DNA from 4 places in the Arthrobacter sp. KBS0703 genome. Region 1 is predicted to be linked to each of the others. Evidence: riboswitches for the same ligand, from Rfam matches in the RefSeq annotation. Region 1 holds a riboswitch; each other region holds the start of a gene.
What was found. Region 1 has a riboswitch for thiamine pyrophosphate ahead of B1A87_RS05725 (bifunctional hydroxymethylpyrimidine kinase/phosphomethylpyrimidine kinase). Riboswitches for the same ligand answer to the same signal wherever they lie in the genome.

Region 1 (7,066 bases):
GCCAAGCCCAAGGCCGTGGAAACAGCCGAAGCCGCTGCCGCAGAAACGGCCGCCCCGGAGGAAGCCCCGGCCGCAGGAGTCGAAACCCCGGCAGCAGAGACACGGGTTGAAGAGACCACTGTTCCGGAGATCCAGGCCGAGGCAACCGCGGCCGCCGGCACGCAGGAGGCGGCCGCCGAAGAGGAGCCTGAAGAACAGGCCCCGGTGGGATCGCTCTTCCTGGAGCCGGCGTCAGTCACGTCGATCATCTTTCAGGCTCCAGACCTGAACAAAGTGATCCGCCCGGCTGCCGCGCCGCCGCCGCCGAGGACAGCGACGTCGAAGGCGTCGAGGACGAGCAGGACGACGACGGCGGACGCCGCCGCCGCCGTAGCCGCGGGCGCCGGGGCCGGAGCCGCACTGACCGCGACATCACGGACACCGACGACTCCGACGTCGATGCGGACGGCAGCGATGCGGCCGACGACGCCGATGAAGAGATCACCGGCCAGGCCGACGACGGCGTGACGTCCCGCCGCCGCCGCCGCCGCCGCCGTGGCGACCTAGATGTGTATAAGAGACAGGGCGGGGAGGGCGACGATCCCCCCAACACCGTGACCCGCGTCCGTGCGCCGCGCGCCATCAGCGAGGCGCCGGTCAACAACCGCGTCACGTCCGTCAAGGGCTCCACCCGGCTGGAGGCCAAGAAGCAGCGCCGCCGCGAATCCCGCGACACCGGCCGCCGCCGCACCGTCATCACCGAGGCCGAGTTCCTGGCCCGCCGCGAATCCGTGGACCGCCAGATGATCGTCCGCCAGCGCGACGACAGAATCCAGATCGGTGTCCTCGAAGACGGTGTGCTGGCCGAGCACTTCGTGTCCAAGACGCAGCAGGACTCCCTGATCGGCAACGTCTACCTGGGCAAGGTCCAGAACGTGCTGCCGTCGATGGAAGCCGCCTTCGTTGACATCGGCCGCGGCCGCAACGCCGTGCTCTACGCCGGTGAAGTGAACTGGGAAGCGGTCAACCTCGAGGGCAAGCAGCGGCGGATCGAGAACGCGCTGAAGTCCGGCGACTCCGTCCTGGTCCAGGTCACCAAGGACCCGGTCGGCCACAAGGGCGCCCGCCTCACCAGCCAGATTTCGCTGCCCGGCCGGTACCTCGTGTACGTTCCCGGCGGTTCCATGACTGGCATCTCCCGCAAGCTCCCAGACGTCGAACGCAACCGCCTGAAGCGGATCCTCAAGGACCGCCTGCCGGAGAATGCCGGCGTGATCGTCCGCACCGCGGCGGAAGGCGCCTCGGAGGAGGAGCTGACGCACGATATCAACCGGCTGCGCGCGCAGTGGGAAGGCATCGAGGGTCAGTCGAGCTCCACGAAGGTCCTCGCCCCGGAACTGCTCTACGGAGAACCGGACCTGACCATCAAGGTGGTCCGCGACGTCTTCAACGAGGACTTCTCGAAGCTGATCGTTTCCGGCGAGGAGGCGTGGGACACCATCGAGGCCTACGTCACCTACGTGGCACCCGACCTGGTGGGCCGCCTGGAGAAGTGGACCAAGGACACCGATATCTTCGCGGCCTGGCGGATCGACGAGCAGATCCACAAGGCCCTGGACCGCAAGGTGTTCCTGCCCTCCGGCGGCTCGCTGGTGATTGACCGCACCGAGGCCATGACCGTGGTGGACGTTAACACCGGCAAGTTCACCGGCAGCGGCGGCAACCTCGAGGAGACCGTCACCAAGAACAACCTGGAAGCCGCCGAGGAAGTGGTTCGCCAGCTGCGCCTGCGCGACATCGGCGGCATCATCGTCATCGACTTCATCGACATGGTGCTCGAATCCAACCGCGATCTGGTCCTGCGCCGCATGGTGGAATGCTTGGGCCGTGACCGCACCAAGCACCAGGTGGCCGAAGTGACCTCCCTGGGACTGGTACAGATGACCCGCAAGCGCATGGGCACCGGTCTGCTGGAAGTCTTCGGCGAGCAGTGCGAGACGTGCGCCGGCCGCGGCATCGTCACCCACGACGAGCCCGTCGAGCACCGCCTGTCTCTTATACACATCGTGGCCGCTGAGCACCATGTCCCGCGGACCGAGAGCCAGCCCGTCGCCCGCACCGAGCGCAAGAGCCGCCGCCGCGGCAAGGGCGGGCAGGTTGCGACTGACGGCGCCCCGGCGGCTTCGGCCGCTGCCCACCCGGAGCCCACCGACGCGGAGCGCCACGCCAAGGCCGAAGCCACCCGGGCAGCACTGGCCAACATTGCAGCCGCAGCCCACGCCGCGCACCTGCATGAGGATGCCGCCCACAGCGCCACCGGCGACGCCGCCCGTCCGGACGTGCCCGCCGCGGCCGCCCCGGAAAGCCCGGTCGTGCACCGCGCCCCCGAGACGGAAAGCGTTTCGGGCCGCCCGGGTGCCGTGCTGACCTTTGGGCGGCGAGAAAGTGGTGCTGCCGTTTGTTGAGCACGCTGACGAACACGCCAAGGAATCCCCGGCACTGACCCTGGACCGGCTGGAGAAGGCCTTCGCCCACCTCGGCGAGCCGGCGCCCTCCGCTGGGGGAAACGCCCCGGCCGCCGCAGCACCGGCAGCTGCTGAACGCGCAGCTGCTGCCCCTGCTGCGGCAACGGCACGTCCCGCCACGGGAGCCCCGGGTTCTGACGGTGACCGCTATGAGGACCACTCCGCCCTGCAGCCCCGGGCCCGCCGCCCGCGCCGCAACCGCAGCGCCAGCCGTGCCCAGGGCGCAGCGAACGAGACGTCGGTGGAGCACCACGAGACGGCTCCGGCAGCAGCCACCGGGCACTCACACGAGGCCAAGGCTCCTGAAGCGGAATCAGCGGCGGCCGCCAAGCCGGCGAACGAACCGATCATTCTCGGAGTAGGCGTACCCGCCTCAGAACTCTGAGCTGACCCGTCATGACGGAGGCCGGTGCTGCAGTTGCAGCACCGGCTTCCGCTGGTTAACGCCGTTGGTCGTAATCCGCAACGCAGTGCCGGCGGCGGAGTTAGCCGCTAGGCTGGGGGACTGACACGGGGTGCCGCGCCAGGTGCCGGCTGAGATCCAAACCCGTTGAACCTGTCCGGTCAGCACCGGCGAAGGGATGTCTCGTTTGTCTACAGCATCTGTCCTGCCCGCGCCTGCGGCCGCTCCCGGTTCCGCCGTCAGCGACGTCGACACGACCGTCGCTACGTCCCGGACCATTCCGCGTGTCCTTGCCATCGCCGGCTCGGATCCGTCGGGCGGCGCCGGTATCCAGGCGGACCTGAAAAGCATCGCAGCCAGCGGCGGCTACGGAATGGCCGCCATCACGGCGCTGACCGCCCAGAACACCAGGGGGGTGAGCGGCGTGCACGTTCCGCCCGCGCCGTTCCTCACCGCGCAGCTGAACGCCGTCAGCGACGACATCAGTGTTGACGCCGTGAAAATCGGAATGCTCGGTGACGAGCAGGTGATCACCGCGGTCCGCAGCTGGCTGGAGAAGGTCCGTCCCGGCGTCGTTGTTCTTGATCCCGTCATGGTGGCGACGAGCGGCGACCGGCTGCTTCAGGCGTCCGCCGAGGCGGCCCTCCGCGCGCTCCTCCCGCTGGCTGACCTCATCACCCCCAATCTCGTGGAGCTGGGCATGCTGCTCGGCGAGCCCGAGGCTGCGAGCTGGTCCGAGGCGCTGGAGCAGGGCAGGCGGCTTGCAGCCGGAACCGGGGCCACCGTGCTGGTCAAAGGCGGCCACCTCGACGGCGATGACTGCCCGGATGCCCTGATCAACACCCGGGGCCTGCTGTCCGCCGACGTCGTGGTGGTGGACGGCCAGCGGATCCAAACGCGCAACAGCCACGGCACCGGATGTTCGCTGTCGTCCGCCATGGCAACGGTCCAGGCGAGGCTGGGGGACTGGGAAGCATCCCTGCGCGCCGTCAAACCGTGGCTTGCCGAGGCGCTCCGCACCTCCGACCAGCTGGAGGTGGGCAGCGGCAACGGACCGGTGAACCACTTCCACCACCTGCCGTCCGCGAACCTGCCCTCCGGTGACTTGACGCCTGGCGCCCCGGCGCCGGCCGGACCGCCGCGGCGGGAAGGCGACTTCGCCGAGCTACTGCGCGCAGAAGCCGCTGCCGATCTCGAAGCGATCTTTGGCCTGGGATTCATCAAAGCGCTGACGGACGGCACGCTTCCGGAGAAGCAATTCGCCTATTACCTTGCCCAGGACGCCATCTACCTCAACGGGTACTCGCGCGTCCTGGCACGGGCCAGTGCCCTTGCCCCCACCGAATCCGAACAGCTGTTCTGGGCCCGGTCGGCGCAGCAGTGCCTCGAAGTCGAATCGGAGCTGCACCGCAGCTGGCTGAGCACCAGGACGATGCAGGCGGAACTGGGGCCCGTCACCAAGGCCTACGTGGACCATCTGCTGGCCGCGTCGGTGTCCGGCAGCTATTCAGTCCTGGTGGCCGCGGTCCTGCCGTGCTTCTGGCTGTACGCCGACGCCGGGGAGGCCCTGCACGCGCAATTCGTTGCGGCCGGGGCGCCTGCGGCCCACCCGTACGCCGATTGGCTGCGGACTTACGCCGACGAGGACTTCGCCGCCGCCACGAGGAAGGCCATCGGCATCACTGACGCGGCGGGACTCGCCGCGTCGCCGGCCGAGCGGGAGGCCATGGTGACCGCCTTCCGGCAGTCCTGCCGCTACGAGGTGGAATTCTTCGACGCGCCGCGCCACCACAGCTGACCGGAATCGGGGGCCAGACCCGGTAAGATAGTCGCGCACGGTAACGGCAAGTCGGTGCGGAAGCCCTTGTGGCGCCTATCACGGACAACCCGCCGAAACCAGCCTCATTTGCGGCCGAAGGCAAAATTAGCGTATTCTAGATCTTCGGTGCTTACGCCAACACTTGGGTTATGACCCCGGGAACCATCCAATCGGAATAGTTCTTGGGTTAGCTCACGGGTTCCCCCGGGGAACCCACGGCGTTGAGGCACAGCGAGAGCCAGGCCAAACAATTGGACCCGGATTCCGCACGCAAATTTAGTAATAAACGTCGAGAGAAGTGAGTTCCCAAGTGGTGTACGCGATTGTCCGCGCAGGCGGCCGCCAAGAGAAGGTTTCCGTTGGAGACTTCGTTACCCTGAACCGCGTCGCCGGTGGAGCTGGCAGCACCATTGAGCTGCCCGCACTGCTCCTGGTGGACGGTGAGAAGGTCACCTCCGCAGCTGCGGACCTGGCCAAGGTAACTGTTACGGCTGAGATCCTTCAGGACCTTCGTGGTCCGAAGATCGTCATCCAGAAGTTCAAGAACAAGACCGGTTACAAGAAGCGCCAGGGTCACCGTCAGGAACTGACCAAGGTCAAGATCACCGGAATCAAGTAACCCCACCGGTTACGGTTCAGGTTTTCAGCAGATTCCCCAGAATTTAAAGGCAGGCATTCCAAATGGCACATAAAAAAGGCGCGAGCTCCACTCGCAACGGTCGTGACTCCAACGCCCAGTACCTCGGCGTCAAGCGCTTCGGCGGCCAGGTAGTTTCCGCAGGCGAGATCATCGTCCGCCAGCGAGGCACCCACTTCCACCCCGGTGCAGGCGTTGGCCGTGGCGGAGACGACACCCTGTTCGCACTGCAGGCCGGCGCTGTCGAATTCGGCACCCGCCGCGGCCGTCGAGTCGTGAACATCGTTGCTGCTGCAGCTGCAGAGTAACAACAAGATCTGAACCGGTGGAGCGGGCCATGATGGCCCGCTCCACTGTTCTTTTAACCGCATTACAATCAATTTGGGTGTCCAAGACAGCCAGGTTAAGCACAGAGGAGATTCACCGTGGCGAGCTTTGTAGACCGGGTAGTACTGCACGTATCCGGCGGTACCGGCGGCCACGGCTGTGTCTCCGTCCACCGTGAGAAGTTCAAGCCGCTGGGCGGCCCCGACGGCGGCAACGGCGGCGACGGCGGCGACGTCATCCTGCGGGTTGACTCGCAGACCACCACGCTGCTGGACTACCACCACGCCCCCCACCGGCATGCCACCAACGGCGGCCCCGGCATGGGTGACTGGCGAGGCGGCAAGAACGGTGAAACCCTGATCCTTCCCGTACCCGACGGCACCGTCGTGAAGACCAAGGACGGCCAGGTCCTTGCCGACCTGGTGGGCGAAGGTACCGAATTCATTGCGGCGGCCGGCGGCCAGGGCGGGCTGGGCAACGCCTCGCTGTCCTCCCAGAAGCGCCGTGCGCCCGGGTTCGCCCTGCTCGGCATCGAAGGCGACTCCAGCGACATCGTGCTGGAACTCAAATCCATAGCCGACATCGCACTGGTCGGATTCCCTTCCGCCGGCAAGTCGAGCCTCATCGCGGCAATGTCCGCCGCCCGTCCCAAGATTGCGGACTACCCCTTCACCACGCTCATCCCCAACCTCGGCGTGGTCCAGGCTGGCGAGGTCCGTTTCACCATCGCCGACGTCCCCGGACTCATCGAGGGAGCCAGCGAAGGCAAGGGCCTTGGCCACAACTTCCTCCGCCACGTGGAGCGTTGCGCGGCTTTGGTGCACGTTTTGGACTGCGGTACGCTCGAATCTGACCGTGACCCGCTCGCCGACCTCGCAATTATTGAAGCTGAGCTCGAAAAATACGCCGTTGACATGAGCTACGCCGGCACTGACGGCGAAGTTGTCCCCCTCAACCACCGGCCACGGCTGGTCGCCCTGAACAAGGTCGATCTGCCGGACGGCAAGGACATGGCTGAATTTGTCCGGCCTGAGCTGGAATCCCGGGGATACCGTGTTTTCGAAGTCTCAGCCACAAGCCATGAGGGCCTGCGCCAGCTTGGCTTCGCCATGGCCGAGATCGTCAAGGCCGCCCGCGACACCGTGGCCGCCACGCCCCCCAAGGTGCATGCTCCGGTGCTGCGTCCGCGTGCAGTCAACGTAGCCGGATTCAGGATCCGCCGCGAGGAAAAGAACCTGGAGCCGCTGTTCCGCGTCCTGGGCGAGAAGCCTGTGCGCTGGGTCAAGCAGACCGATTTCACCAACGAGGAAGCCATCGGCTACCTCGCCGACCGCCTCGCCAAGCTAGGCGTGGAAAACGAGCTGTTCAAGCAGGGC
Region 2 (7,066 bases), 3.0 Mb from region 1:
AGGACGCCGAGCACCCGGATCCCGTGCTGCTCGCCGAGGCCAAGGACTCAGCGACCGGCGATCGCGCGGGCAAGTCCAACGTGACGCTGCTGCCCAGGACCATGGTGGGCTCCACGCTCGGGCTCGTGGTGCTGGGCGTGGCGCTGACCGTTTTCGCAGGCCCGCTGTTTGACCTGGCAAACCAGTCCGCGGCGGTCATGCTGGACAGGTCAGCCTACATCCAGTCGGTGCTAGGCGAGAACGCGCCTGTTCCGGGATTTGCCCTGGGCGGCGGTGGGAAATGAGCCGGCAGCGAATCTCCCTGCGGCAGGAACTGCCGCTGCTCGTGTGGCTCGTGATCGTCTGGGGCGCCCTCTGGCAGGACTTCAGCCCGGGCAACCTGCTGTTCGGAGCCCTGCTGGCCGCCGCAGTTGCGCGCCTCTTCTACCTGCCGCCCGTGGAGCTGAGCGGCCGGTTCAACGTTCTCCGGGCGGTTCCGTTCGCCGTCATGTTCCTTGGCAGGGTGGTGGCCGCCAGTTTCCAGGTCTTCTACCTGGCCGTGGCCAAGGGGCCCAAGGTGACCAACGCCGTCGTCGCCGTGCCGTTGCGGAGCCATTCCGACCTCATGGTGACCGCCACCGGCCACGTCATCTCCCTGATCCCCGGATCACTGGTGGTGGAAGTCGACAGGTCCACGTCCACGCTGTACATCCACGGGCTGAACGTCCGGAACGCCGACGACGTGCAGAAGCTCCGCAAGGAGGTCCGGGACACCGAGGCAGGGCTCATCCGGGTCATGGGATCCAAAGAAGAACTTGCCGCCCTGAACCAGGAGGTTGGCGCATGATGGAGCTGGTCCTGACCGTCACGGCAGTGGTCCTGTCCCTCGCCGCGGCAGGCGCAATCGTGCGCATCGCCCGCGGCCCCTCCCTGCTGGACCGGGTGCTGGCGGCCGACGTGCTGCTGGCCATTCTCGGAGCGGCGCTGTGCATCGACATGGCCGTGAACAGGCACCTCAACAACCTGATGCTGCTCGTGGCCGTGTCCATCATCGGCTTCATCGGTTCGGTCACGGTGGCCCGGTTCGTGGCCGACCGGCGGGAGCAGACCAATGAATCCTGAGGCCAGCACCGTGGACACTGTGATCGACGCGGTTTCGGCCGTCTTCATGATCGTGGGGGCAGTGATGTCCCTGGCCGCAGCCATTGGCCTGCTGCGCTTCCCCGACCTCATGAGCCGCATGCACTCGGCCACCAAGCCGCAGGTGCTGGGGCTGTTCCTGCTGCTGGCCGCGGTGGGGCTGCAGCTGCGCACCTGGTGGGTGTGGCCGGTGCTGCTGGTGGCGTGGATCTTCCAGCTGCTGACGGTGCCGGTTTCCGCCCACATGGTGGGCCGGGCCGGCTACCGCACCAAGCACCTCCACAGGGAGCTGCTCAGCAGCGATGAGCTGGAAGCCGTGGTGCTGAAGGCCGCCCAGGCGGCCAAGGACGCGAAGCGCGACGGCGGGAACCGCACCGCCGATTGAGCGCGGCCCGCGGGTTCCGGCAGGTTCAACCAGCGGCCGGCTCAACCAGCGTGGGCTAGACGATGTCCTGGCTCTTGGCGAAGCGGGTGATGGCCCGCTGCGTGCCGCGGTTGGCCAGCACCTGGATGACGGCGCTCACGGATGCGGAAATGAGCGCGAACGTCAGCGCCGAACGCAGCGTGGTGGGGACGTCGTCCTTGCCGCCCTTCGGCGGCTTCCGGCCGGTGGTCTTTTCCCAGATGGTATCCACGGCCTTGGTGCCGGCGAACCCGGCCAGCAGGCTGACGCCCGTACCAAGCAGCTTGATGAAGAAATTCATTCAGGGACTCCTAGCGTCTTGAATTCTGGACTTCCCCTAGCCTAGCCGCATGGACTGGTGGATTTCCGTCAGCGCCTGAACCACCAGATCGTGGTCGGCCTTCTGCGGCAGCCCGGACACCGTGACAATGGCGACCGCGCCGACGTCGCGCACATAGACGGGGAAGGCGCCGCCGTGGGCCGCATAGGTGGACTGGTCGAACCAGGCGTTGTCCTCGATCCGGCTGCCGCCCACCCTGCCGCGCAGGCCCACCAGCAGCGACGGTTCCTCGTAGCGTGCCGCCGTCCGCTGCTTGGCCTTGACCCAGCCCTCGTTGTCCGGCGTGGCGCCTTCGAGCGCCACGTGGAACAGGACCTGTTCGCCCTTGGTGATGTCGATGGCGATGGGCAGGTTGCCCTTCTTGCCGAGTTCAACCAGCAGGAGGCCCAGGTTGAGGGCGTCGTCCTTGCTGAAGGCGGGAAACTGCAGCGCGGCGATCTGCGCCTCGATCTCGGCGATCAGCGCCTCCAGGGAACCTGCGGGCTGTTCGTCGGGGGAGTCGGGGTCGAAGCCGGTCGCTGCGCCAATGACGGAGTCCTGTTGTGTCATGGCCCCAATGTACTCCGGACCGGTAACCGGCAGGCGCGGAAACTCCCGGATTGTGACACCTGCCCCCGGTCTTCCGGGGCCGTCCCGGTGTAAACTGGATCAGCCCACAAGGGCAGATTTATTACGACAGGGGAGCGCCACCGTCGGGGATCACTGGCAACTGCCAGCCGAACCGCGGATGGGCGCTGAGAGTGCGGACAGCCGCAGACCCTCGAACCTGATCCGGCTAGTACCGGCGCAAGGGAGTCGAGTTCTCAAAGTGTCCGGCAGCTGGCGGCCCAACCACCCGCAGCCGGGGAGCGCTTTCCCCTCCTGTTCCTCAGGAGGACATTATGACAACTGCAGCAATCAAGAAGACCGGTTACAACTGGCGCGTGACGGACATCGTGGTGGCGGCACTGATCGCCGTTGCCGGCGGCGTGATCTTCTGGGCCTGGTCCCAGGGCGCCAACCTCATTTCCGCTCCGGTCAACGCGGTCTACCCGCCCCTTTCCGGGCTCTACGCCGGCGGCTGGATGATCCCGGCCGTGCTCGGCATGCTCATCATCCGCAAGCCGGGCGCGGCGCTGTTCTGCGAGACCGTTGCCGCCACCGGTGAACTGATCATGGGATCCCAGTACGGCACCACGGTGCTCATCTCGGGTGTCCTGCAGGGCCTCGGCGCTGAGCTGGTGTTCGCCGCCTTCATGTACAAGAAATTCAACCTGCCCGGGTCGCTGCTGGCAGGAGCCGGCGCCGGCCTGTTCTGCGGCCTGAACGATTCGTTCCTCCCGTGGGGCTGGAACATCGCCTACACGGCAGGGGACAAGCTCGCGTACATCATCTTCACCTCCATCTCCGGCGCGATCATTGCCGGCGCCCTGTCCTGGATCGCCACCCGCGCCCTGGCCAAAACCGGCGTGCTGAGCTCGTTCGCGTCCCGCAAGGCAGCCACGGAGCCCGTCTTCTCCTGATGCCCACACCTCACGACGGCGGTGTCCGCCCCGCCGCGGTCACCGCCCGCGGCTGGGGCTGGCGCCACGCCGGACGAATCAGGCCGGCAGTCCACGGGCTGGACCTGGACATCCGTCCCGGGGAGCGCGTCCTGCTCCTGGGCCCCTCCGGCGCCGGCAAATCCACGCTGCTCCACGCCCTCGCCGGCGTGCTCGGCGACAGTACCTCCGGAAACGTGACAGCAGCCGACGGCGGCACCCCAGACAGCGACGACGCGGACGAATCCGGCAGCCTCCTGATCGACGGCGAGCCGCCGCACACCCGGCGGGGCCGCGCCGGCCTCATGCAGCAGGACCCCGAAACCCAGGTGGTGCTCTCCCGCCTCGGCGACGACGTCGCGTTCGGCGCGGAGAACCTCTCGGTTCCCCGCGACGCGATCTGGGCGCGCGTGCACGAGGCGCTGGACGACGTCGGGCTGGTGCACCTGCCGCTGAACCATCCGACGTCGGCGCTGTCCGGCGGGCAGAAACAGCGCCTTGCGCTGGCCGGCATCCTGGCGATGCGTCCCGGGCTGATCCTGCTGGACGAGCCCACGGCCAATCTTGACCCGGCCGGTGTGCTGGAAGTCCGGGACTCCGTGGGGCGCTGCCTCGACAAGACGGGCGCCACGCTTGTGGTCGTGGAGCACCGGGTGGCGGTGTGGAAGGACCTCGTGGACAGGATCGTGGTCCTGCAGCCGGGGTCCGCCACGCGGCCGGCCGTGCTGATCGACGGCCCCCCGGACCAGGTCCTGGAACAGGCACGCGGCATGCTCACCGCCGCCGGGGTCTGGGTGCCGGGCTACGTTCCGGCCACGCGGCGGCGGACGTTTGGCGGCACTGCAGCAGCCGCGGGCCTTGCTGCCGCCAACATGCCGGGGGAGCTGGCCGTTGCCTCCGGCCAGCTGCTCCTCGCCGCCGAGGACCTGGCGGTTTCGCGCGAACGTCCCCGCCGCCGCGGCTTCAAGTCCGTCCCGCCCGTTCCCGTCCTGCGGGACGTCGCGGCACAGGTCCGCGCCGGTGAGGCGCTGACCGTCACCGGACCAAACGGCGTCGGCAAGTCCACGTTCGCGCTGACCCTCGCCGGACTGCTTCCGCCCGTGGCCGGCACGGTGTCCGCCGCAGTGGAACTGAGCCGCGGCGCCGGGATCGACCCCTACAAATGGAAGGCGGAGCAGCTGATCGCCAGGATTGGAACGGTGTTCCAGGAACCCGAGCACCAGTTCGTCACGGGCCGGGTCCTGGACGAGCTCCAGTTCGGCCCCAAGCACCTGGGCCACGGCGAGGAACGCGTGGACGAGCTGCTGGAACGGCTCCGCCTGACCGAGCTCGTGGACGCCAACCCATACACCCTCTCCGGCGGAGAGAAGCGCCGGCTCTCGGTGGCCACCGTCCTGGCGGCGCACCCGCAGGTCCTGGTCCTCGACGAACCCACCTTCGGCCAGGACGCCAACACCTGGGCCGAGCTCGCCTCCTTCCTGTCCGAACTGCTCGACGCCGGAACCGCCGTGGTCTCCGTGACGCACGACGAGGAGTTCACCCACGTCCTGGGCGGCACCGAGCTCCGGCTGGGCAGCCGTGAACTCAGGGCTCCTGAACAGGCCGCGCCATGAGGGACGCGCTGACCCTCGCCGGCAACCAGGCCGTGCTGGTCCGGGCCAACCCGCTGGCCAAATTCGCGGCGGTCTTCCTCATCACGCTGGTCCTGGCGCTGTCCATCGACTGGATGTCCGCGTCCGTGGCGCTGGTGTGCGAGATCCTGCTGTTCCCGCTGGCCGGACTGACCTTCACGCTGCTGTGGCAGCGCGGCTGGCCGCTGATCCTCGCGGCGGCCGTCGGCGGCTGGAGCACCTCCATCCTGGCGCCGGACAGCGGCAAGGTGCTGCTCGACGTCGGACTCTGGTCCATGAGCGAAGGTTCCCTGGAGCTGGGGCTCGGTTTCCTGCTCCGCGGCCTCGCCATCGCGCTGCCCGCGGTGCTCCTGATGAGCTGCACCGACCCCACGGACCTCGCCGACGCGCTGGCACAGAAGGCGAGGCTGCCGCACCGCTTCGTGCTCGGCACACTCGCGGCGATGCGGCTGGTGGGGCTGATGGCGGAGGAATGGCAGACCATCGGCATGGCGCGCCGGGCCCGTGGAGTGGGGTCCCGCGGCAACCCGTGGCAGCGGCTCCGCGCCACCCTGGGCCAGAGCTTCGGGCTGCTGGTGCAGGCCATCCGCCGGGCAACCCGCCTGGCCGTCACCATGGAAGCCCGCGGCTTCGGCGGCGCCAGCCGGACCTGGGCCCGCGAATCAACGTACAGCGGGCTGGACATCTGGGTACTGCTGGGCGGCGCCCTGATCGCAGGAGGAGCCGTGACCGCCGCGCTGTGGGCGGGCACGTGGAACATGGTGTGGCTCGAAGGGTCCTAGGCCCAGGGGCTTCAGGAGCGAGCCATCCGCAGCTCGGGTAGCCCCTCCCATTCGTCAATGGTTTCCCGGGCGCCGGTGAAGGTGAAGCCGTTGCGGCGGTAGAACGCCTGGGCGCGCGGGTTGTCTTCCGCAACCCAGAGCGCCGCCGGCCCGGCTCCGAGCGCTGCGTCCAGGAGCTTTTGGCCCAGCCCCGTGCCGTGGTGAGCCTTCAGGAGGTAGATGCCCCAGAGTTCGGCCACGTCCCGGCCTTCCGCCGGCGGAAGTGAGCCGGCAAATCCCACCGGGCGTCCGCCGCTCATGGCCACGAACTGACGCTCCGCGTGCGGGCCGGCCAGCAGGCGCTGCCACAGGGCCAGCCGTTCCTCCACGCGCTGTGCCGCGAGGAATGCGGGGGACAGGAGCCCCGAGTACGTCTCGCGCCAGCACTCAAGATGGAGCCGGGCCAGGGCCTCGGCCTCGCTTGGTTCGGCTGGCCGGACGCCGTCGATGGTATGCATGGCCAGATTCTAGCGGCCGGTGCCCCGCTAGAGGCAGGAGTAGTCGTAGTCGAAGCCCTTGGCGACGAACTGGGTGAGGACCACGTTGCCGCCCGGAGTGAGGGGTGAGGCGGCGCAGTTGTTCTTGGCCCCGGTCGCAGTGCGGGCACCGGCGAGCCAGCTCGGGAGGTCATACAGGCTGCTGTCCGCAGTGACCTGGCCGACGATCTGCCCCCACTGGGACCCGGTGGAGTAGATGCCCACGGTCGCCCCGATGCTCTGGAAGAAGTCCGTCATGCCCTCGAGGTCCGCCCGGTTGGCGGTCTTGTCCCCGGACCACGTGTTCCCGGTTTCGACGTCAAGCCACCAGAGGTAGTCCTCGGGGTTGGTTATGCTGCGGAGGTAGGCGTCGTCGAAGGCCTTGGCGTAGCCGTACATGTAGGAGCACGGTGCGTCCTTCTTTCCTTCCGTGCACTCGCCGTACGGGTTCGCTACGGTCTTGCCGCCATATTCGTTGCTGGTGGGCCACCAGGTCCCGGCCGTGCCGGGGTTGGCGGTGTTGACGTACAGGGCCACGGTGGGCTGGCCGGTTCCGCCGAGCGAGTCATCCGCCCAGTCGAGCTGCTGGTGCAGGCACGGGTTGGTGGTGTTAGCCAGCCCGTTATTGACGCCCACGATTGCGAACGCCGCGTCCTCGGGCAGGGCCTTGTTGCACTGCGGCCAGGAAACGTCGTTGCCCAGCAGGACCCCGCCGCCCCCGGATGGTTGAGCCCCGGAGGGCTGTGCGCCGGGGGG
Region 3 (7,066 bases), 110 kb from region 1:
CGGCCCTGGCGTCCGATTACCCGTCCAAGGTCATCCTGGTGAACGCGCACCTCGAGGGTATCCCCGCGGCGGTTGTTCTTGGCGCTGACCTTGACATCCTCAGGGGAGTCAACGATTCCGCGGACAAGGTGTTCGAGCGCTTCTGCCAGCAACTTACTCAGCCTCGGTGGTCTCTGCTTCAGCCTCGGCGGGAGCTTCTGCCTTGGCCTTCTTCGTGATGGCTTCCGGGATGATCACGGAACCCTTTTCCGGGGCAACGAAGGCTTCCTTGGCAACCTTGGTCTTCAAGGTGCCTTCCTGGCCCGGGAGACCCTTGAACTTCTGCCAGTCGCCGGTGACCTTGAGGATCGCGGCAACCTGCTCGGACGGCTGTGCGCCGACGCTGAGCCAGTACTGGGCACGGTCCGTGTCGACCTCGATGTATGAGGGCTCTTCGGTGGGGTGGTACTTGCCGATCTCTTCGATGGCACGGCCATCACGCTTGGAGCGTGCGTCCATGACGACGATGCGGTAGTACGGTGCGCGCATCTTACCGAAGCGCTTAAGGCGAATCTTTACGGCCACTTTTGTGGTCACTCCTGTTTCTGAAACGGGGTCGAGCCCGGCGTTCTGCACCCGTGGGGCGGGCCGTACTAGGGGGTTCATAAGGACAAGATCCAGACGCGGAGAGAGGGGCCACGCAGATCGAGTACCTGTTTATTGTGCCAGATCGGCCGCGTTATTTCGACTTGACATGCGCGGAGACCGTGTTTTCGCGGTTCCGGGCCGCATTCGCGCCGTGACCCGGGGTCCGCAACGGGAGCCACGCCGAACGGGCCGGCGCGGCGCCGCCGTCAGGAGGACCAGACGTAGAGGCCGGTCCTGCTGCCCTCGTCGACGCTGCCGGCGAGCTCCGCCAGCTGCTGGACATACTTCCGGGCTTCCTCGGGGCCGAAGGGCATGTCGTCCTCGGCCGCCCACCGCTCGGCGACGTCGTCCAGGACGTCGCCCTCGCCTTCGGACTCGTAACTCAGCAATTCAGCGAGCGCCCGGACCATGGCCGGCGGCACGCCGAGCAGGGAGTCGCTGGCGACGTCCACCATGGCCAGTTCATAATCGGCCCCGGCCGCGTGCACGGCAGTGCCGGCGAGGTCCCCGAGCTGCTCGATTTCAAAGTCGCTGATGCCGGGAATGCGGACGCCCGCCCCGGCAGCGGCGCCCCCGCCGTCAAGATCTTCGGCGCGCTTGAGGGCTTCCTTGTGGGTGGCGACAAATATTTCGGTGAAGCCCATGGAATTCGTCCTCGTTCCGTCGACGGCGTGTGCCCTTGGCGGCGGCGGAGACCGCCCCGGGCTGTTTGAATTTAGCCTAACCCACGGCGCACGTGCCCTGCCGGAAGGACCTAGCGGACGGCTACGCGGATCTGGTTGCGCCAAGGGTCTTCGAAGCGAAGCTCGGCGCCCGTGTGGTGCGAAGCGACGCCGGCAACCTTGAGCCGATCCGCGAGGGCTCCGACGTCGTCACCGGACGGGACTTCAATCAGGACCTCACCCAGGCCCAGGGTGTCGCGGCGCGGGCCGGCGCCCCGGCTGTTCCAGACATTCATGGCCATGTGGTGGTGGTAGCCGCCGGCCGAAACGAAGAGCGCCTGGCCGTGCCAGCCGGCCGTCTTTTCGAACCCGAGCGTCCCGACGTAGAAGTCGTGGGCCGACTGGACGTCGCCGACCTGGAGGTGCACGTGTCCGACTCCGGCCTCCGTGCCGCGCTGGCCATCCACGGACTCCTGGGTCAGGTGCTCCTGCAGGTACCGCTGCGGCGGCAGCGCCAGACTGTCCATGACGACGTTTGTGCCGTCCCAGGCCCAGGCGTCGCGGGGGCGGTCCCAGTAGAGCTCAATGCCGTTACCCTCGGGGTCGCTGAAGTAGAACGCCTCGCTCACGAGGTGGTCGGCGCTGCCCGTGAAGGACTGCGGCTCATACTGGGCTGCGCTGGCCACCGTGGCCGCCAGTGCCGCCTGGCTGTCGAAGAGGAGGGCGGTGTGGAAGAGGCCCGCTTCACCCCGGCCGGGGACGTTCAGTCCGGGCGCGGGGGCCAGGTGGACCAGCGGCGTCTGCAGCCGCCCGAGGTAGAGGCCGCCGTCCTGCTCTGCCACGACGTCGAGGCCGAGGGCCCGCTGGTAGTAGTCGGTCATGAGGCTCATGTCCCCCACCTTGAGCATGACGGTGCCCATGGTGAGATCGGCAGGAAGAAGATCCTGGTTGCTGGATGCTGTTGTCATTGAGTGCTCCCTGACTCCCCGGCCACCGGATTTCGGTGGTCCCTACATCTCTAAATTACTTGAAGCTTCAATTTATTCCTAACGGACGATCTTCCCCCGCAGAACCACGCCTTTCAGATCGCGGATCGTTTCCGGATCCGCGCGGGGATCCTCCGAGCACAGGACCACGTCGGCGCTGGCCCCCTCGGCCAGGCCGTCGGCCCCCAGCCACCGGCGGGCGCCCCAGCAGGCGGCGTCCAGGGCTGCAGCCGCCGGAAGGCCGGCTGCGTGGAGTGCCAGAATCTCGTCGGCGATCCGGCCGTGCCGGATCACACTGCCCGCGTCCGTTCCGGCGAAAACCCGCACCGTGGCCTCGTAGGCTTCCAGGACGCGCTCATTCCGGCGCTCCCACAGCCCGCGCATGTGGGCCGCATAGCGCGGGAACTTGGCTTCGGCTTGGTCGGCGATGTCCGGAAACGTGGCGATGTTGATGAGCGTCGGAACGATCGGCACCTGCTGTTCCACGAAGCGGGGAATGTGCCGCGGCAATAGCCCTGTGGCGTGTTCGACGCAGTCGATTCCGGCGTCGAGCATGTCATCCAGGGTGTCTTCTCCGAAGCAGTGCGCAGTGACCCTGGCGCCTTCATCGTGGGCGGCGCTGACGGCGTCCCGTACCGCCGCGGCCGGAAACGACGGCGCGAGGTCGCCGGCGTCGCGGTCGATCCAGTCCCCCACCAGCTTGACCCAGCCGTCCCCGGCACGCGCCTGCTTCCGGACCGCCTCCACCAGATCCTCCGGTTCGACCTCGACGGCGAAGTTCCGCAGGTAGCGCCGTGTCCTGGCGATGTGCCGCCCGGCCCTGATGATCCTCGGCGCATCCGGCGATTGCTGCAGCCACCGGGTGTCGCTGGCTGCGCCCGCGTCCCGGACCAGCAGCGTCCCGGCATTCCGGTCCGTCATCGCCTGGCCGTGCGCCACGTCGTCGTCCACGGCGCCGCCGGGGCCCAGCCCGATGTGGCAGTGCGCGTCCACGAAACCCGGCAGTACCCAGCCGTCCAGCACAACGTCCGGACTTTCAGTCGGCCGCTGGAAGGTCAGCCAGCCGTCCACGGCCCAGAGTCCGTGCCGCTCCCGGTCCGGGCCGGTAAGCACGGTTCCGCTGAATTCAATGATGCGCGCCATGACTCCAGCCTAATCCGCCGGCCGGCCCTGGCCAGGGGCGCCGTCCCGCCCGTGGCCGCACGCCCTGTCACACCTGCAGTCACACCGGGCATGGATGGGCGGCGGCCCGCTGCCCTGTGGTAGCTTCGTCTACGACCACACGGGTGCCCCTGCAGGGGCTGAGATCGGGCTAGCGCAGCCTGCGACCGTTGAACCTGTCCGGGTAATGCCGGCGAAGGAAGTGAGCAGTAAATGAACACCCAGAAAACACAGCTGATCCCTGCCCAAAATGAGGCAGCCGAAGCTGAAACCGGCCAGGCGACCACCCAGTCGCTGAAGTCCCATTCCCTGGCCTACCTGGAGGGGGACGGCCTGCGGGTTCCGGTAACGGAGATCGCCCTGGAGCCCTCACCCAACGGGGAACAGAACGAGCCGCTGCGCGTCTACCGGACGGCCGGACCCGGCAGCGACCCGGTGGTGGGCCTGGCGCCGTTCCGCGCGGAGTGGATTGAGGCCCGCGGGGATACGGAGCCGTACGGCGGCCGGGAGCGGAACCTGCTCGACGACGGCCGGTCAGCCGTGCGCCGCGGCGCAGCTTCCGCGGAGTGGAAGGGAGCGCAGCCGGTGCCCCGCCGCGCCGTCGGCGGTAAGACGGTGACGCAGATGCACTACGCCCGGCAGGGCGTGGTGACTCCGGAGATGCGCTTCGTCGCCCTGCGGGAGAACTGCGATGTTGAACTGGTGCGCAGCGAAGTGGCGGCCGGGCGCGCCATCATCCCGAACAACATCAACCACCCGGAATCGGAGCCGATGATCATCGGCAAGGCCTTCCTGGTGAAGATCAACGCCAACATCGGCAACTCGGCCGTGACCAGCTCCATTGCCGAAGAGGTGGACAAGCTCCAGTGGGCCACCCAGTGGGGCGCCGACACCGTCATGGACCTCTCCACCGGGGATGACATCCACACCACGCGGGAATGGCTGATCCGCAACTCCCCCGTGCCGATCGGCACCGTGCCCATCTACCAGGCACTGGAAAAGGTCAACGGCGAAGCCAACGCACTGACGTGGGAGATCTTCCGGGACACCGTCATCGAGCAGTGCGAGCAGGGTGTGGACTACATGACCATCCACGCCGGCGTGCTGCTGCGCTACGTTCCCCTCACAGTCAAGCGGGTCACCGGAATCGTGTCCCGCGGCGGCGCCATCATGGCCGGCTGGTGCCTCGCCCACCACCAGGAAAACTTCCTCTACACGCACTTCGACGAACTGTGCGAGATCTTCGCAAAGTACGACGTCGCCTTCTCGCTGGGAGACGGCCTGCGGCCCGGCGCGACGGCGGACGCCAACGACGCCGCCCAGTTCGCCGAACTCGACACCCTGGCCGAGCTGACCCAGCGCGCCTGGGAATTCGACGTCCAGGTCATGGTGGAAGGGCCGGGCCACGTCCCGTTCCACCTGGTCCGGGAAAACGTGGAACGCCAGCAGGAGCTGTGCAAGGGAGCCCCGTTCTACACCCTCGGGCCCCTGGTCACCGACATAGCCCCGGGCTACGACCACATCACGTCCGCCATCGGCGCCACCGAGATCGCCCGCTACGGCACGGCCATGCTCTGCTACGTGACGCCGAAGGAGCACCTGGGGCTGCCGAACAAGGACGACGTGAAGACGGGCGTGATCACCTACAAGATCGCGGCCCACGCGGCGGACCTCGCCAAGGGACACCCGGGCGCCCACGAGCGGGATGACGCCCTGTCCAAGGCGCGCTTCGAGTTCCGCTGGCGGGATCAGTTTGCGCTGTCCCTTGATCCCGTCACGGCCGAGGCGTTCCACGACGAGACGCTGCCTGCGGAGCCGGCCAAGACCGCGCACTTCTGCTCCATGTGCGGTCCGAAGTTCTGCTCCATGCGCATCAGCCAGGACATCCGGGACGAATACGGCTCGGCAGAGTCGCAGGCGGCCCTGGTCGAGATGGCCGAAGGAATGCGCGAGAAGAGCCAGGAGTTCCTGGCCGCCGGCGGCAAGGTCTACCTGCCGGAGCTGCGGGTTCCCGAAACGGCCGACCAGTAGCAGCCGGCAGGTAGCAGCCGGGGTCAGGACGCCTGCGGCTGCTGCCGCCGGCTGACCTCGGCGATAAAGGACCGGATGAAACGGTCGCCCTCGGGCGAGTCCTGGGGCCGGTGCCCTCCCGCAGCAGTGCGGTGCAGGGCGCCGGTCTCCCTCAGGTAGCCGGCGATTTCCTCGTACAGGGGCTCCCACCCGCCGGTCAGCACGAGGGTGGGGACGCCCGGCACGATCTGCAGCGGAGCCTGCCACGGCGGCGCCTGCAATCGCAGCCGCCTGGCCGCCCGCCTGGCCTCGGGAGTGCTAGGGCCGGGCGCGTCAGCGGCAAAGGCCCGCCGGACGAACTCCCGCTCGTAGTCGTCGTCACCCAGCTGGTGCCGGACGTCGAACAGGGGCTCCATGAGCGCCCGGTGGGCGGCCGTGGCCGGCAGCTCGGCAGTCAGCGACAGGCAGGCCGGCTCCACCAGTGTCAGCGAGAACACGAGGTCCGGGCGTTCGATGGCAGCCATCATCGCCGAAATGGCGCCCTGGGAATGGGCCACGACATGCCCTCCGGCGGCGCCGCGGCCGTCGTCCGCGAGGGAGCGGAGCACGATCCGGGCGTCTGCGGCGAAGTCGGTTTCCAGGGGTTCGGCCTCGGCGTCGAAACCGTGCCGGCGCAGGAACAGGGCGTCGTACTGCAGGGCCATGCCGTGCTGGCGCGGCCAAGCAGCGGAGCCGAAGTTTCCGGCACCGTGGACGAACACTACCCGCTGCTTAAACATGACCCAACCTTATGGCAGCGGTCTGACATCAGCGCCGGCCGACATGACCGTGGGCCTAATTGCCGCCCAGGAACTTGTCAAAGCCCTTGGGGAGGTTGAGCTGCGACGGGTCGAAGTCGCCGCCCTGCTGGCCGAAGGCAGCCCCGGTGGGGAGTGCCTTGGCGGCGCTGGCACGCCGGGCCTCCGCGTCACGGAGTTCCTGGGCCGCCTTGGCGGGGTTGCCTGAACGGGCCTTCTTCTTGGGTGCGTTCTTGGGGCCCTTGCGCGCGCCGCCCGCTCCCATGCCCGGCATTCCGGGCATGCCAGGCATGCCGCCGCCCTGGGCCATCTTCTTCATCATCTTCTGGGCCTGCGCGAAGCGCTCAAGCAGCCCGTTGACCTCGGACACGTGGACGCCCGAGCCCTTGGCGATACGGGCACGCCGCGAGCCGTTGATGATCTTCGGCGCCAGCCGCTCGTGCGGCGTCATGGAGCGGACGATCGCCTCGACCCTGTCGATTTCGCGCTCATCGAACTGCTCCAGCTGCTGGCGGATATTCTGCGCGCCGGGCATCATCATGAGCATTTTCTTCATGGAGCCCATGTTGCGGATCTGCTGCATCTGGGCGAGGAAGTCATCCAGCGTGAAGTCTTCCTGGTCGGCGAACTTCTTCGCCATCCGGGCAGCTTCGTCCTTGTCCCACGACTTCTCCGCCTGCTCGATCAGGGTGAGGACGTCGCCCATGTCGAGGATGCGGGACGCCATGCGGTCCGGGTGGAACAGCTCAAAGTCGTCCAGGCTTTCGCCGGTGGACGCGAACATGACGGGCTTGCCGGTGACCGACGCTACGGAAAGCGCGGC
Region 4 (7,066 bases), 470 kb from region 1:
ACTGCCGCCCAGGGCGTCATACAACGCCACACGGCCGAGCAGGGAACGCCCGACGCCGGTGATCAGCTTTACGGCCTCCGTCACCATGAGGGACCCGACGGCAGCGCAGAGCATCCCGAAAACGCCGCCCTCGCCGCACGACGGCACGGAACCCGCCGGCGGCGCCTCCGGGTACAGGTCGCGGTAGGTGGGGCCGTGCTGTTCCCAGAACACGCTGACCTGGCCGTCGAAGCGGAAGATCGATCCCCACACGTAGGGCTTGCCGAGGATCGCCGCGGCGTCGTTGACGAGGTAGCGGGTGGCGAAGTTGTCCGCCCCGTCCAGGATGAGGTCGTAGCCGGAAAAAAGCTCCAGGGCGTTCGTGGCGTCGAGCCTGACATCATGCAGCCTGACGTCGACCAGCGGGTTCAGCGCCGCAATCGCATCACGCGCCGATTCGATCTTGGGACGCCCGACGTCCTGGACGCCGTGGATGATCTGGCGTTGCAGGTTGCTCAGGTCAACGGAGTCGTCGTCAATGATTCCGATGGTCCCGACGCCGGCCGCGGCCAGGTAGAGCAGAGCGGGAGACCCGAGTCCGCCGGCGCCGATCACCAGGACGCGCGCGTTCTTCAGCCGCCTTTGGCCGAGCGCGCCGATCTCCGGAATGATGAGGTGCCGGGAATACCGTTCCACCTCCTCGGGCGAGAGTCCGGGTGCCGGATCAACTAGGGGATCCAGTGAGGTGAGTGCTGCATTTGCGGTGGACGGAGAAGCCATACTTCAATGTATGCCTGAAGATACCGCGCGGTCATATTACCCCCGGGTAAAGTGAAGTTAACAGCAATTGAAAGAAGGCCAACCGTGGTTCATCATGCACCCGTTGATCGAACTCGGGCCGCGCACTCCCCGGCCGGCACCCCCCGGGCCGCAGGGCAGCGATCCGCCAGGCTGCCGCGGGACGAGCGCAGGGCCCAGCTGCTGGCCGCCGCCCAGGAGGTGTTCGTCGCCAACGGCTACCACGGAGCCGCGATGGACGAGATCGCCGAAACGGCCCACGTGAGCAAACCGGTGCTGTACCAGCACTTCCCCTCCAAACGCGAGCTCTACCTGGCGCTCCTGGACAGCCACCTCGGGACCCTGACCGACCTCATGATGGGCGCGCTCAACTCCACCACCGACAACAAGGAGCGCGTCCAGGCCGTCATGCGCGCCTACTACCGGTTCATTGACAGTGACGACCAGGCGCACCGCCTCGTGTTCGAGTCCGACCTCGTCAACGATCCGGACGTCAGCGCGCGCCTTGAGACCTTCAACAAGGCCTTCGCGGACGCCATCGCGCAGGTCATCGCCGAAGACACCAAACTGCCGCTCCTGGAGGCCCAGCTGCTCGGCCGCGGCCTCGCCGGGATGGCGCAGGTCAGCGCACGCTACTGGCTCGAAACGGACGGCAATCTCGACCTCGATGTCGCCAGTGACCTCATCTACCGTTTAGCTTGGCGCGGAATCTCTCGCTTCCCCAAAGAGTCCTAGACTACAAAGGAAGAACACCTTTGAAATTTCAACTTTGATTGGCTGGGAGGCCTTGCTGTGGAAGTAAAGATCGGCATTCAGAACATCGGCCGCGAAATTGTGCTGGAATCGTCTCAGGATGCAGACTCCGTGGCCAAGGTTGTAGCGGAATCCCTCGCCAAAGGCACTGAGCTGCGGCTGACCGACGAAAAGGGCCGGCAGATCATCATCCCCGCGAACGTCCTGGGCTACGTCGAAATCGGCGCCGAGGAAGTCCGCCGGGTCGGCTTCGGCGCACTGTAGGAAGCACCGTGCTGTCCCTCGCTATTGTGCTCCTGGTGACCGTCGCTGCTGGCTTCATCGTCTGGGCCAATGACAAACGTCACGCCAAGTACGGCATTCTCCTCCCGGCGGGCGTGGCTGCCGGGGTGGGAATGCTTGCCTGGATCATCTGCATGACGGCGGGTCTCGGCTACCAGCCGGGACTCACGTGGATTCCGTGGATTGTTCCCATGATCGCCGGCACCGCGGCTGCCGTGGCAGTCGCCATATACCTGGGCAGGGTCCGTGCACGGCAGGACACCCAGCGGCTGACGGCTGCCCTGAAGATCTAGCAGTCGGGTGCTCCTAGGTTGCCGGCCCGGTGCCTTCCTCAGTGCAGAGGCATAGCCGGTTCCCTTGGGCGTCAGTGACCACCACCCGGCCGGGTGCGTGGTCTCTGTCCATTAACGCGCCGGTGGCCGCCGTCTTCTCGAGGGCCGGCGCAGATTCGGCCTTGGACCGGTGGATGTCCACGTGCAGGCGGTTGTCGTTGGGAGTGCCGGTTTCCTGGAACGATAGCCCCGGCCCGCGGCCGTGGGGGTCCGCCAGGTCGCCGTCCCGCCCCTTCCGGTAGCCCAGGGCCACTCGCCAGACCTCGGAGATCTCCGCCGCGTCCGTGGTGTCGATCCCGATCTCCACGGTCCGGTACCTGTCTCTTATACACATCTAGATGGTACAGGCCGGGCTCCGACTGGGCTCCCGCAGCCGCTGCGGCGTCGCAGACCGCGGCCGCGGCGTTGACGTCGCGCGGCGTGACCTCGCCGCCGGCGTCGTGGGAACTGAACCGGATGAACAAGCGGTTATAGCGCCAGTCCAGGTCGGGATGGTGGTTGCTGTCCTCGGCAATGCGCCCGACGGCGGCGATCAGCTCAAGCGCGGAAGCCGCCGTCGGCGTCTTGTAGACGGTGACCAGGCCGCCGAGCCGGTAGCGCCAGTCGGGCAGGCCGGCGAGCGCAGCGTCGATCTGCGGGCGGGTGAGGATGTCGTCTCTGGCGGCCACGGCTGACTCCTAAGCGAGGATCCAGTGAGCGTGCCGCGCCGCATGGTCTCCGTGGGCGGTCCGGACCTACAGGAACTCTGCCCGGCCCTCCATGGCCGATGACGCCAAGGCATGCTCGCGGCGCGGGATCCGCCCGGCCGCCTTCGCCAGCCTACCGGCGATAACCGCGTGTTTGAAGGCCTCCCCCATGAGCGACGGGTTCTGGGCCCGGGTCACCGCAGTGGCCAGCAGTACGGCGTCGCAGCCCAGCTCCATGGCCAGTGCCGCGTCCGAGGCCGTGCCGATCCCGGCATCCAGCACCACCGGAACGGAAGCCCGCGACACGATCAGCTCGATGTTGTGCGGGTTGAGGATTCCGAGCCCGGTCCCGATGGGTGAGCCCAGCGGCATGACGGCGGTTGCCCCCAGGTTTTCGAGCCGCAGCGCCAGGACGGGATCATCGTTGGTGTAGGCAAAGACCTTGAAACCGCGGTTGACCAGCTGCTCGGTGGCGTCCACAAGCTCCACGGCGTCCGGGAGGAGCGTGTGCTCGTCGGCGATGACTTCCAGCTTCACCCAGTCGGTTTCCAGGGCCTCGCGCGCCAGCTCGGCCGTCATGACGGCGTCCCGCGCCGTGAAGCAGCCGGCGGTATTTGGCAGCACGCGGATGTTGTTGTCCAGGAGCAGCTGGAACAGGGATCCCGTTTCGGCGGGCGAGTAGCGCCGCATGGCTACCGTTGTCAGCTCGGTGCCGGAGGCCAGCAGCGCGGCGCCGAGCCCGTCCAGGCTGGGAGCCCCGCCGGTGCCCATGATGAGCCGCGAGGTCAGTTCCACGCCGTCAATGACGAGGCGGTCGGCTGAACCGGTCCCCTGCTGCGCTGCGGCCGCTGTTGTTTCGGTCATCGTCCTCATCCTCCCTGGACTGCTGTGACGAGCTCGATGTCGTCGCCCTCTGCAAGGGCCGTGCTGTGCCACTGGCTCCGGGGCACCACCTCGGAATTGCGTGCCACGGCCACCCCGAGCCGCTGGCCGTCGGCGGCCTGTCCGTCCGCGGCAAGTATGCGCCCCGTGACCTGGCTGACGAGCGTCGTGACGGAGGCGCCGGCGCCCACTGCCTGTTCAATACCGTTCAGTGTGATGTTCATGCTGGTTCCTTGTCCTGGTCAAATGTGACTGTGCCGGATGAATACAGGTCGCCGGCTGAAGATGGGTTGCCGGCGCTGTGTGGCTTGCCGGCGCTCACTGCGGCGGCGCCGGATGCGGACAGCTCCGGGGAGAACCTCCCAGGCCGGAAGGCAGCCCAGCGGCCGTCCTCCACGCCGTCCATCAGCTCGCGGCAGATTGCCGCGGCCGCCGGGGTCAGGAGCACGCCGTGGCGGAAGAACCCGGTGGCGACGATGAGCCCGGCCACCGACCTTCCGGCGCCTGACGGGGCACGGCCTGCCGGGACACGGCCCAGCAACGGCGCGTTGTCCGGTGTTCCCGGCCTCGCCCTGGCTGTGGTTTCAAGGAGCTCAAGTTCCGCCACTGCGGGCACCAGGGACTGCGCATCCCTGAGCAGCTGATAGACCCCGCCCGCGCTGGGTCCGGACAGGTCGTCCTCCCGCTGGGTGGCACCTATCACCACGGTGCCGTCCCGGCGCGGAACCACATACACGGGCACGCCCCGGACCATGCCCCGGACCGTGGCGGTCAGCAGCGGGCGGAGTCGCTCCGGGACCCTGAGCCGGAGAATGTCCCCGTACACGGGCCGCAGCGGAAGCCTGAGGCCCTCCGGCAGCGCGTCCAGCGATCCCGCGGCCAGGCCGTTGGCCACTACCGTCTCGCCGGCCAGGACAGTCCCGCCGCCGGTGAGCCGGACTCCGCAGACCCCCTCGTTGTCCCACAGCAGGCCAGCGGCGTGCTCCCTGACCGCGTATCCCTTCCACGCACCGGCCACCGCGGTCCCGGAACCGGGCGTGTGCTCGGCGAGCGCAGCGGCGAGGCTCTCCACGAGCCGCCGCGGATCCACCTGGTGGTCGGCCGGGATGTCCAGGGCGCACGAGATGCCCGGACTCAGCAGCGGCTCCCGGGACCGTGCCTCCCGGATGGTCAGTGGTTCGACGACGAGCCCGCTGGCCCGCTGGACTTCGCGTAGGTCCATCAGCGCGCGGCGGTCGGCGGGGTCCGCGCCGACGGCGAGGGTCGGCGTCGGGAGGTAACCGGTGTCCCGCCCGCCGTCTGCGAGCGCGGCAGCGAAGGCCGGCCACCGGGCCGAGGAATCGAGCATCAGCTCCAGGAGTTCCTCTTCCTGGTAATGCAGCTCGCTGACCGGTGCCAGCATCCCTGCGGCCGCCCAGCTGGCGCCCGTTCCGGGCGCTTCATCGATGAGGACCACAGAGCGTCCCGAGCGCCTTGCCTCCCAGGCAATCCCGTGGCCCACCACGCCGCCGCCGATGACGGCGACGTCGGCATGCAGAGTTGCTGTGGCAGCGGTGGTCCCGCCGGATCCAGGGTTCATGGAAATCCTTCCCTACGCCGGTACTAACCGGATCAGGTCAAGCGGTCGGCTCTCACGCCCTCTCAGCCCTGCGCCGTTTGTGACAGCTGCAGCGGGCTCCCGCGGTACCTGCCCAGTTTAGAGGAACTAGGCTGGGTGCCATGACCGCGCATGACGTCCACACCACCGCCCGCCTCTACCTCTGCACCGATGCCCGCCAGGAGCGCGGCGACTTCGCCGATTTCGTTGATGCGGCATTCGCCGGCGGGGTGGACATCATCCAGCTGCGCGACAAGACCATTGAGGCCGCCGAGGAACTCGAACTTCTGGACGTCCTGCGCCAGGCAGCCCACCGGCACGGCCGGCTCTGGGCCGTCAACGACCGTGCGGACATCGCATCACTGTCCGGGGCACCGGTGTTCCACATCGGCCAAAAAGACCTGCCGCTCCGTTCGGCGCGCAAGCTCCTGCACGCCGCCACGGTGATCGGGCTGTCCACGCACACCACCGGCCAGGTGGATGCCGCCATCGCCGCCACCCACGGCCGCACCGGGCTGGACTATTTCTGTGTGGGACCCGTGTGGGCCACCCCCACCAAGCCCGGACGTGCCGCCGTCGGCCTTGACCTTGTCCGGTACGCCGACGAGGCCGTCCGCAAGGCGGATGAGGAAAGAGTCGGCGGCCTGCTCCTGCCCTGGTTCGCCATCGGCGGGATCGATCTCACCAACGTGGAGCAGGTCGTGGCGGCGGGCGCCAGCCGGATCGTCGTCGTCCGCGCCATCACCGAGGCGCCCGATCCGGCAGCCGCGGCTGCCGAGCTGCTGTCCGCCCTGGATGCCGCCGACCAGTCGGCCGCTGCGTCGTAGCAGAGGTCGGGTCGCAGCCGGGTACGCCCAGCCGACCCGCAACCTTTACGGGCCGAGCGGGCCGCTATCCGCTCAGGCCAAGCTGCACCATCCGCCGCGAGTGGTTGTCCGCGAGTTCCGCCGTGAGGCTGCGTATCAGCTCCCGCGCCGCGGCATCGTTCGCACCGTCCTCCGCTTCGGTGAGCAACCCGCTCAGGAATGCGTGTTCGTAGCCCACGCGCTGGGCCTGGGTGACGGCCTCGCCCAGGAGCCGGCGGCCCCACAGCGCCAGCCGCGAGGCGAGCCGGGGATCGTCGGCGAGCGCCCCTTTCAGGCGTTCCCGGAGTACGTCCGTGGCTTCCTCCGATGACTGGATCTGCTCGATGACCTCCCGGGTTTCGGCATCCACGTACCGGGCCACCATGCGGTAGAAATCGGCGGAGACCGTGTCCACCACGTAAGCCTTCATCAGGGATTCGTACCAGTCCGCCGGCCGGGTCCGTTCATGGAAGTGATCAACGGCGGCCTGGAACGGGAGCATGGCATCCTCGACGTCCACGCCCATGGCGGCGAGCTTCGCATTCACGATCTCGTAATGCCGGAACTCTATGACGGCGATCCTGCCGAGCACGGCGCGGTCGTGGAGCGTGGGCGAATAGCGGGCATCCGAGGAGAGCCGTTCGAACGCGGAAAGCTCGCCGTAGGCCATGACGCCGAACAGATCTGCCACGAAGCGGTCGTACCGAGCGGTGTCAGCCGAGGATGTGCCCATAATCCAAGACTAACGGCGCAATTCGGGCTAACCTGATTTTCGTGTCACATCATCGCCTGTCCCCCAGCGTCCATGAGCAGACCAACGCGCTTGCGGACGCCCTGAGCGCGCTCCGAACGGAGCTGGAACTGCCCGGCGAATTCCCGGAGGACGTGCTCAAAGAAGCGGAAGCGGCCGTG

Region 2: it holds a riboswitch for thiamine pyrophosphate, as region 1 does, so the genes downstream of both, B1A87_RS19745 (ECF transporter S component) here and B1A87_RS05725 (bifunctional hydroxymethylpyrimidine kinase/phosphomethylpyrimidine kinase) in region 1, are expected to answer to the same signal.
Region 3: it holds a riboswitch for thiamine pyrophosphate, as region 1 does, so the genes downstream of both, thiC (phosphomethylpyrimidine synthase ThiC) here and B1A87_RS05725 (bifunctional hydroxymethylpyrimidine kinase/phosphomethylpyrimidine kinase) in region 1, are expected to answer to the same signal.
Region 4: it holds a riboswitch for thiamine pyrophosphate, as region 1 does, so the genes downstream of both, thiO (glycine oxidase ThiO) here and B1A87_RS05725 (bifunctional hydroxymethylpyrimidine kinase/phosphomethylpyrimidine kinase) in region 1, are expected to answer to the same signal.

What each region holds. Positions count from the first base shown of each region.
Region 1 covers NZ_MVDG02000001.1:1,209,351-1,216,416, forward strand. The annotation lists partial or broken gene B1A87_RS05720 (Rne/Rng family ribonuclease) at 1-2,889, shown strand, start outside; TPP riboswitch at 3,006-3,103, shown strand; gene B1A87_RS05725 (bifunctional hydroxymethylpyrimidine kinase/phosphomethylpyrimidine kinase) at 3,086-4,705, shown strand; gene rplU (50S ribosomal protein L21) at 5,037-5,345, shown strand; gene rpmA (50S ribosomal protein L27) at 5,408-5,671, shown strand; gene obgE (GTPase ObgE) at 5,789-7,066, shown strand, end outside.
Region 2 covers NZ_MVDG02000001.1:4,252,827-4,259,892, forward strand. The annotation lists gene B1A87_RS19715 (Na+/H+ antiporter subunit D) at 1-284, shown strand, start outside; gene B1A87_RS19720 (Na+/H+ antiporter subunit E) at 281-826, shown strand; gene B1A87_RS19725 (monovalent cation/H+ antiporter complex subunit F) at 823-1,101, shown strand; gene mnhG (monovalent cation/H(+) antiporter subunit G) at 1,091-1,504, shown strand; gene B1A87_RS19735 (DUF4235 domain-containing protein) at 1,560-1,823, opposite strand; gene B1A87_RS19740 (heme-degrading domain-containing protein) at 1,860-2,411, opposite strand; TPP riboswitch at 2,530-2,673, shown strand; gene B1A87_RS19745 (ECF transporter S component) at 2,744-3,364, shown strand; gene B1A87_RS19750 (ABC transporter ATP-binding protein) at 3,364-4,995, shown strand; gene B1A87_RS19755 (energy-coupling factor transporter transmembrane protein EcfT) at 4,992-5,795, shown strand; gene B1A87_RS19760 (GNAT family N-acetyltransferase) at 5,807-6,292, opposite strand; gene B1A87_RS19765 (hypothetical protein) at 6,320-7,066, opposite strand, start outside.
Region 3 covers NZ_MVDG02000001.1:1,096,431-1,103,496, reverse strand. The annotation lists gene B1A87_RS05165 (RNA-binding protein) at 1-152, opposite strand, end outside; gene rpsP (30S ribosomal protein S16) at 154-564, opposite strand; gene B1A87_RS05155 (hypothetical protein) at 834-1,271, opposite strand; gene B1A87_RS05150 (VOC family protein) at 1,382-2,257, opposite strand; gene B1A87_RS05145 (amidohydrolase family protein) at 2,336-3,418, opposite strand; TPP riboswitch at 3,548-3,655, shown strand; gene thiC (phosphomethylpyrimidine synthase ThiC) at 3,650-5,467, shown strand; gene B1A87_RS05135 (alpha/beta fold hydrolase) at 5,491-6,225, opposite strand; partial or broken gene ffh (signal recognition particle protein) at 6,281-7,066, opposite strand, start outside.
Region 4 covers NZ_MVDG02000001.1:740,508-747,573, reverse strand. The annotation lists gene moeB (molybdopterin-synthase adenylyltransferase MoeB) at 1-759, opposite strand, end outside; gene B1A87_RS03600 (TetR/AcrR family transcriptional regulator) at 844-1,512, shown strand; gene B1A87_RS03595 (DUF3107 domain-containing protein) at 1,570-1,794, shown strand; gene B1A87_RS03590 (hypothetical protein) at 1,803-2,105, shown strand; gene B1A87_RS23575 (VOC family protein) at 2,119-2,478, opposite strand; partial or broken gene B1A87_RS23570 (4a-hydroxytetrahydrobiopterin dehydratase) at 2,594-2,812, opposite strand; gene B1A87_RS03580 (thiazole synthase) at 2,879-3,694, opposite strand; gene thiS (sulfur carrier protein ThiS) at 3,700-3,936, opposite strand; gene thiO (glycine oxidase ThiO) at 3,933-5,291, opposite strand; TPP riboswitch at 5,284-5,404, opposite strand; gene thiE (thiamine phosphate synthase) at 5,432-6,136, shown strand; gene B1A87_RS03560 (ferritin-like fold-containing protein) at 6,201-6,887, opposite strand; gene B1A87_RS03555 (RNB domain-containing ribonuclease) at 6,929-7,066, shown strand, end outside.